2 regions of the Nonomuraea fuscirosea genome follow, and region 1 is predicted to be linked to the other one. Evidence: riboswitches for the same ligand, from Rfam matches in the RefSeq annotation. Region 1 holds a riboswitch; the other holds the start of a gene.
The links. A riboswitch is a leader RNA that binds a small molecule or an ion and turns the genes downstream of it on or off. The one in region 1 is predicted to bind cyclic di-AMP.
Positions count from the first base shown of each region.

Region 2: another riboswitch for cyclic di-AMP. It lies ahead of OIE67_RS02130 (hypothetical protein); the one in region 1 lies ahead of OIE67_RS45990 (C40 family peptidase).

Region 1 is NZ_CP109074.1:10,017,965-10,022,157, reverse strand. It holds gene OIE67_RS46000 (hypothetical protein) at 311-475, shown strand; gene OIE67_RS45995 (LuxR C-terminal-related transcriptional regulator) at 908-1,120, shown strand; gene OIE67_RS45990 (C40 family peptidase) at 1,170-2,213, opposite strand; cyclic di-AMP (ydaO/yuaA leader) riboswitch at 2,219-2,368, opposite strand; gene OIE67_RS45985 (amino-acid N-acetyltransferase) at 2,649-3,218, shown strand; gene OIE67_RS45980 (RDD family protein) at 3,304-4,193, shown strand, end outside.
Region 2 is NZ_CP109074.1:458,298-462,490, reverse strand. It holds gene OIE67_RS02140 (hypothetical protein) at 1-39, shown strand, start outside; gene OIE67_RS02135 (alpha/beta fold hydrolase) at 85-930, opposite strand; gene OIE67_RS02130 (hypothetical protein) at 982-1,536, opposite strand; cyclic di-AMP (ydaO/yuaA leader) riboswitch at 1,720-1,853, opposite strand; gene OIE67_RS02125 (DUF5302 domain-containing protein) at 2,018-2,218, opposite strand; gene OIE67_RS02120 (MDR family MFS transporter) at 2,267-3,715, opposite strand; gene OIE67_RS02115 (PadR family transcriptional regulator) at 3,772-4,193, shown strand, end outside.

The sequences.
Region 1 (4,193 bases):
CACCGACGCGCCCTGTGTCCCTCCAGGGCCGGTGGCCGGCGACTCGCGCCCGCTCAGCTCCTGTATCCGCGTCTGCGCGCTCGGGGGCTCGTCTCCCGGGCGCTCGCGGCGGAGTGCGGCGAGCTCGCGGAAGTGGTCGCGAAACTCCCTTTGGGCCTGCCCGGTTTCCGATCCGAGCTCCGCTGTAAGCATCGGGTCAAGGCTGCGCGCCAGGATCTCACTCCAGCCGCGGCAGCGTCCGTGGTCCTCCTGGGGCGCCTCGGGCCCCTCGCTGATCACCATGACCGGAAGTGGCCGGGCCGGAGCGGACATGAGGCCGCTCCCGCCGGGCGGCGCGACGATCGGGCCGGCGGTGGCGGTCTCGACGCGCGGGCGCGGGCGCTGGAACATGCGGGGAGTGAACGCCCTGCTCGCCGGGGCGGGCAGCCCGGTGTGGTCGGACGGGTCCGTCCACAGGACGGACACGGCCTGCTGACCTGCGGCTGCGTTCTCCACGGGCGCGGCGCCGCGGCCGGAGCCGGGATCGCGGACCAGGGTCGCGCGTGGTGGCTGCGAGTGATCCCGCCACGCGTGCGGAACGACGTGGCCCGCGCGCGCGTCTCGTGGAGACGGGGATAAGGATCACGCAGAAATTCGCGGTCGAATGGAGCAAAACCCAGCGCGTCCGCCGCGTTCGTCATTGCCGGATCCCGGCCTGCCGGAAGGCTCGATGACGTCGTTCATCGTACGACGATCATTGGCGACATATCGCGAGTGCGTCATATATATCGGATCATGTCAATAGCGCTCGTCAAGAGCGCGGATTGTCATGCTTGACGACCTTTCCAGGATGCGTTTACCGTCTGCGAGGAGCGACTTCGGCCCGCTTGAGAGGCCCAAGTTCAGCTGTTGGGGGGGAGGGCTCCCGATGGATTTGCTCACGGAAGGCGTTGAGTTGAGCCATGCCGACCTTGCGTTGCTGGCGGAGCTGGCCAAGGGAGTCACGGTCGACCGGGTGGGCAGACGTCTTGACATCAGTGGCCGTACGGTACGCCGAAGATTACGGGGTATCTGCGACCGCATCGGCGTGGCCACGGCGATCGAGGCGGTCGCCTGGGCGGCCCGCCGCCAGTTGATCTAGCGACGGGCGAGGGGCGCCCGCGGCGGCGGGTACGGGCGTGGGTACGGGCTCAGTCGGCGATGCGTACGGCGCCGGCGAACGGCCGGTTGGCGAGCGAGGCGATGCGCACCACGTCGCCGGTCCGCGGCGCGTGCACCATCATGCCGCCGCCCAGGTAGATGCCGACGTGGTGCAGGTCGCCGTAGAAGAAGACCAGGTCGCCGACGCGCATCTCCGAACGGGTGACGTGCCGGCCCGCCGTCCACTGGCTGCCGGTGTAGTGCGGCAGTGAGATGCCCACCTTCTGGTAGGCGGCCATGACGAGGCCGGAGCAGTCGTAGGAGCTCGGCCCCTCGGCGCCCCAGACGTACGGCTTGAGCTGCTGCGTGAGCGCCCAGCGGGCGGCCTGGGCCGCCTTGCCGGCGCCGACGATCGGCAGGTCCACGCGCGTGGCGCGGGTGCCGGGCCGTCCGGCCTCGCCCAGCGCCCGGCTGAACAGGTTGCTCTCGACCTTGGTGACCAGCTTGGTGATCTTGTCGCGCTTGCCGCCCAGCTCGTCGACGAGCTGCTCGACCTCGTCGATGCGGGACTTGGCGCCGGCCCTGGCCCGCTCGGCGGCCGCCCTGGCCTTGGTGACGGCGTTGACCGCCTCGCCCTGCTGCTGCTCCAGCACGTACGTGGTGGCGGCGCGGTCGAGGAAGGTGTCGGGGTCCTTGGAGGTGGTGAAGGCCAGCACCCGGCCCAGGCCGCCCGTGATGTAGGCGTTCTCGGCGAGCATGGCGGCCTTGGCCCGCTTGGCGGCGAGATCGGCCTCACTGGTGGCCAGGGTCTTCTTCGCGGCCTCAGCGGCCTTCTTGGCGGTCTTGAGCTTCTCCCGCTGGCCGTTGTACTGCTCGCTCAGCGTCTCGATCTCGGTGTGCATCTTCTCGACCCGCTTGGCCAGCTCCTTGAGCGAGGGTTTGGGATCGGCGGACGCGGAACCGACGGGGATCGCGATGAGGAACGCGGCGATCGTGACACTCACCACACCGAAGCGGTGCGGCCGCCGAGACCGTTCCGGAGGGCGGGCGTGCTTGCCCGCCGTCTTCCCCCCACCGTGGTGCGTGCGCTTCACCAACCAGCTCCTCTCATGGACGCCTACCGGGTTAGCTGACGGGTTCGGGCCGGAGCAGCCCTACCGAACGATTCGGATTCACCCCAGTGGTGACGATGGGGGTCGTCACCGGCGGGTCCCCGGCTTCCCTCGCGGGAATTGGGCGTGTCTCTCACGTTGCGACACGTGGGGGACATCGTCGCAGGACACTAATGCACTCCGGGTTCGTGCTCAACCAGAACTGCCGAGTCTGTAGAGGTTTCACAACCGAAGGGTCACAAGGTGATCTCGTGCCCCCTCGTACAGAAGCGACTTTATGTCCCCTTTGCCCTTGCTTCCGCCGCGCCCGCGGGGCCGGCGCCAGGGGCGCGCCCATATGACCGGCCCATGTAACAGGATGGGCCGGGACATGGCAGTTAGGGCCGAGCCGTAATGACATCTGTACTCTGGAGAGCCATGGAGCAGGTGGCCGAACTGACGATGCCCGAGACCGCGGTGGTGGTCCGGCGTGCCCGCACGCCGGACGTGCGCGCGGTCAGGAGGCTGGTGGACACCTACGCGGGCGCGGGCTCGCGGCTCCTGGAGAAGGCCACGGTGACCCTGTACGAAGACGTGCAGGAGTTCTGGGTCGCCGAGCGGGGCGGGCAGGTGGTCGGCTGTGGCGCGCTCCACGTGCTGTGGGAGGACCTCGCCGAGGTCCGCACCGTGGCCGTGGATCCCGAGTGCCGGGGCATGGGCGTCGGCCACCGGATCGTCTCGGCGCTGATACAGCAGGCGACGGATCTGGGTCTGCGGCGTGTATTCTGTCTAACTTTTGAGGTCGATTTCTTCGCGAGACTCGGGTTTCGCCCGATTCAGGGCACCCCCGTCTCACCCGAGGTGTACGCCGAACTTCTCGCCTCCTACGACGAGGGCGTGGCGGAGTTCCTCGACCTGGAACACGTCAAACCGAACACCCTGGGCAACACCCGCATGCTGCTCCATCTGACATCGGGTGACGCGGACCTTGACCAGATGGAAAGGTGATTGTTGATACCTATGTCGATACGTTGGGCAGCACAGGCATGTGTCCTGACACGTGCCACATGCGCACTCGAAGCGAGGTGACACGGTGAGCACCGGACAGCCGCCGTATCCACAGGACGACTCCGGAGAAAACTCTGCCCCCGGCACCCCTTACGGGCAGCAGAACTCGGGCCGCCATCCCGGCGAGCCCGATCCCGACGTCACTGTGGTCGGCTACCGGGCGGACGACGCCTACGGGCAGCAGCCCCAGTACGGTCAGCAGCAGGGCTACGGACAGCAGCAGCAGTCCCAGCCCGGCTACGGCCAGCAGGGCTACGGCCAGCAACAGCAATACGGCCAGCAGCAGCCCCAGCACGGTCAGCAGCAGGGTTATGGACAGCAGCAGCAGTCGCAGCCCGGCTACGGCCAGCAGGACCAGTACGGTCAGCAGCAGGGCTACGGGCAGCAGCAGGGCTATGGACAGCAGCAGCAGTCCCAGCCCGACTACGGCCAGCAGGCGCAGTACGGGCAGCAGGGCTACGGCCAGCAGCCCCAGTCGGGTCAGCAGCCGCAGTACGGTCAGCAGCAGCAGTCGCAGCCCGGCTACGGCCAGCAGGACCAGTACGGTCAGCAGCAGGGCTATGGACAGCAGCAGCAGTCCCAGCCCGACTACGGCCAGCAGGCGCAGTACGGGCAGCAGGGCTACGGCCAGCAGCCCCAGTCGGGTCAGCAGCCGCAGTACGGCCAGCAGCCCCAGTCCGGCCAGGACCAGTACGGCCAGCAGCAGGGCTACGGCCAGCAGCAGGGTTACGGGCAGCAGCAGCAGTCCCAGCCCGACTACGGCCAGCAGGCCCAGTACGGGCAGCAGGGTTACGACCAGCAGCAGGCTTACGGTCAGCAGGGCTACGGTCAGCAGCAGCAGTCGCAGCCCGGCTACGGCCAGGGCTACGACCAGCAGCAGGCCTACGGCCAGCAGGGCTACGGTCAGCCGCAGCA
Region 2 (4,193 bases), 2.4 Mb from region 1:
CACCAGTTGCGCGGCATCGAGGAGAAGCTGGAGATCTGAGCGCGCCGTGGCCCGCGCCCGGGGCGCGGGCCACCGCCCGCCGGCTCAGGCGGAGGTGAGCTTGGTGATCTCCGCGGCGAAGGCGGGCCAGAGCTCGCGCGGCAGGTCGTGCCCCATGCCGGGGTAGGTCACCAGCCGCGCTCCCGGGACGGCCGCCGCCGTCGCCCGGCCGCCGGCCACGGGCACGAGCGGGTCGGCCTCGCCGTGCAGCACCAGCGTCGGCACGCGGACCCCCTTCAGCCCCTCCGTACGATCGCCCGAGGCCATGATGGCGGCGAACTGCCTGGCCGTGCCCGCCGGGTCGAAGCTGCGGTCGAAGGCGCGCCCGGCCAGCTCGACGATCCGCTCGCGGTCCAGCTCGTAGCCCGGCGAGCCGATCACCGCCCACCGCTCCACCGCCTGCTCCAGCGCCGTCTCGCGGTCGGCGGGCGGCCGGCCCATGAGCGCCGAGGAGGCCGCCTCCGTGGGCGGGGCGACGGACGGATTGGGGGTCGACATGATCGAGGTCAGGGTCAGCACCCGCCCGGGATGGCGGATGGTCAGCGCCTGGGCGATCATCCCGCCCATCGAGGCCCCCACCACGTGGGCGGACGGCCAGCCGAGCACGTCCATGAGGGCCGCGGCGTCGTCGGCCAGGTCGTCCAGCAGGTAGGGGGCGGGGGCTCCCGCCGCGGGCACGCCCGCGTCGTGGAAGTGGGTGGACAGCCCCACGTCGCGGTTGTCGTACCTGACGACGTGGTGCCCCTGCTCCGCGAGGAGCTCACAGAGCCCTTCGTCCCATTGGATCATTTGGGCGCCCAGGCCCATGATGAGGAGCAGGGGCCGGCCCTGCGGTGAGCCGAAGCTCTCGTAGGCGATGTCGATGCCGTTCGCGGCTGCGCGGTTGGTCACGGAGACCAGAATGACATTCTGGTCCTGACTCCGCAAAGGTGGGCGTCCGGGTCAGTTCTGCGGCGGGGTGGCCGGGTTGCGGTCACGCTCGCCCCACGCGCCGGTCGAGAAGGGGACCGGGTAATTCTTCTTGCCCATGCCGTCGCCCCACTTGGTGATGACGTAGTCGATCTCGATGTGTCCCTGGCCGCCGACGCCGTCCACGCCCAGCGTGCTGGAGTTGAACCGGCCGCCGGTCAGCTCGGCGAAGGTCTTGGCGTCGAGGTCGAGCATGATGCCGCGGTTGGAGGGCTCGCCGGGGCCGCGGTCGCCCACGAAGAAGGGCATCTTCTTGCCCTTGTACATCACGTACCCCTCGGTCAGGAGGGGCCAGCTGGGGCTGGCGGCCAGCCCTTTCTGCATGGGCTTTCCACTGGCGGGCAGGCCGGTGTCGCCGGCGCGGCCGGAGGCGTCGTCCCAGAAGTACGAGGCCGTGGTGGAGCCCTTGAGCAGGACCTTCTCGTCCGTGCCGGTCTCGGCGTGAGCGGCCGGGCCGGCGATGGTCAGCGTACCGATGGCGATTGCGGTGAGGAGGGTGAGGGAACGCAGGCCAGAACGGGCAGACATGAAAAGGTAAACCCTTCGCGAGGGGACAGGGAGTTGCGCCCATGGGGGAATGGCACGTAGCGGGGAAAATCACCTGACGTCGCTACGCGGGGCGCAAATTGACGAGCCTTGGGAGAAGGGGGCCGCTCTAGTAGGCGGCCGGCATGCGGTCCGGGGGTACGACGCGCTGCTGCATGGGGTGATTCGTCCTCTCCATCACACCTACCGGGTTAGCTGACGGGTTCGGGCGTGGAGATGCCCTACCGGCGTGGTGGCCGGATTCACCCCATGAGGTGGGTCCCCGGTTCCCTGGGTTCGGGATTCGGCGCCAGTCGGCTGTCCCTGTGGGTAAGGACTAGGTCACCGGCTGGTAATGGCCGTTACTCTAACTATGCAAACGGACATACGCAAACGTTCCATCACAAACCGGTCGAAAGATCTACCTTCGTCAGGGAATGAAGAAGGGGGCACGGGCATGCCGTACCCCCTCGGATTTTTCGCCTCAGCCGCCGCTCTTGCGCCTGAACGATCTCTTACTCGCAGCCGGACCGTGCGCCCCGTGGATCTTCGAAGGGTCGACGCCCCTGCCACCCGCGCCCGCGCCCGCAGCCTGGTTGCGCTTGCGCTCCAGTGCCTCACGGAACTTGCGCTTCATCTCGTCCTCGGGAGTTTCGCTGACTTCCGGCTCCGGTGTATCCGCCATGAGGACCTCCAAGGTGTTGGGGACAGTCACAGCTTCGCATGACACCGCTTACGACGCGAAACCGGCCTCGACCTTGCCTTGTGGCACAGAAGGCGGCCGCAGCCGCCGGTTGGGCAGCGCCACCAGCGCCACCAGCGCGATCACGGCCCCCGCGATCCCGAGCGCGGGGACGACCAGCGCGGCCGCCGAGGCGTGGGCCGCGGCCGCCCCGTGGAGGGGAGCGCTCGCGGCGACCTCCGAGGTGTAGAGGGTGCCGCCGACGGCCAGCGCCACGGAGCCGCCGATCTGGCGGAAGAAGGTGAGGTTGGCCGAGGCCGTGCCCAGCTGACCCGGGTCGACCGACTGCTGCGCGGCCACGGTCAGGCCCGACAACATCGGGCCCATCCCGAGCCCCAGCGGCAGCATCCACAGGGCCAGCGCCAGGCCGCCGCTGTCCACACTCAGGTTCAGGCAGAGCAGCGCCCCGGCCGCCAGCAGGAACGGCGCGGCGACCAGCCACGGCTTGTACCGGCCCGTCCTGGACATGAGCGCGCCCATGAGCACGCTGCCCAGCACCATCGCCAGCGTCAGCGGGTAGATCCGCAGGCCCGACTCGGTGGCGCTGAACCGCAGCGCCTCCTGGAAGTAGCGGGGCAGGAAGACGACGCCGGCGTACATGCAGAAGGCCGTGAAGAAGGAGGTCACCATGACCAGCGTGTACGTCCGGTTCGCGAACAGGCCCATGGGCATGATCGGATCGGCCGCCCGCCGTTCCACCAGCACGAACACCACCAGCGACGCCAGCGCGAACCCGATCGGCCCGGCCACGGCGGTGTCGGTCCACGTGTGGCCGTCCATGCCCTTCTCCGTCAGCCCGAGCAGGAGCGCGCTGATGGCCACGGTGAAGACCGCGATGCCCGCGTAGTCGGGACGCCCGCCGCCGGTCCCCCGCCGGTTCGGCAGCCGCAGCACGACGACGGCGATCAGCGCGAGCCCCAGCGGCACGTTCACGTAGAAGGCCCAGCGCCAGCTCGCCTGGTCGGTGAACAGCCCGCCGAGGAACGGCCCCGCCAGGAACGTCAGCCCCATCACGCCGCCGAGCGCCCCCTGCACGCGGCCGCCGTTGCCGCTGCTCGGCGGGAACATCTCCATCACCAGCGCGATCGACAGCGGCAGCAGCGCGCCGGCCCCCAGCCCCTGCAACACGCGGAACGCGATGAGCTGCCCCATGTCCTGCGCCGCCCCGCACAGCGCCGAGCCCGCCACGAAGACCACCATGCCGATCAGCAGCAGCGGCTTCCTGCCGTGCTGGTCGGAGAGCCTGCCGTAGAGCGGCACCGTGACCGTGGACGTCAGCAGGTAGGCGGTCACGACCCAGGTGTAGAGCGTGCTGCCGCCGAGCTCCGTGGTGATGCGCGGCAGCGCCGTGCCCACGATCGTCTGGTCCAGCATCGCCAGGAACATCCCGCCGAGCGCGGCGAGGAGGACGAGCCCGTCCGGCTTCGTGTCAGTATTCACATGTGAAGAGTGATATGTAAGAGCTTACATGTCAAGCCGTCGCTATGCTGGCGGTCATGTCCCTACGGATCGCGCTGCTCGGGCTGCTGTCGGCCGTCGGCCCGGCGAGCGGTTACGACCTCACCAAGAAGTTCGAGCTCTCGCTCAACCACGTCTGGCAGGCCGGGCACACCCAGATCTATCCGGAGCTGGTCAAGATGGCCGCCGACGGGCTCGTGCGGGCCGAGGCGGAGGGCGCGCGAGGGCGCAAGACGTACACGGTCACCGAGGAGGGGCGGCGTCAGCTGCGCGGATGGATGGTCGAGCACGTGCCGGCGTCCACGATCCGCAGCGAGATCGCGTTGCAGGCGTTCCTGCTGCCGCTGCTGGAGCGGGACGAGGCGATCGAGGTAATCGAACGCATCAGGGCGGGCTTCGCGGAACGGCTGGCGTCGCTGGACTGCAAACCGGCCGGGGTCTTCGGCCAGTACGCGCTCAA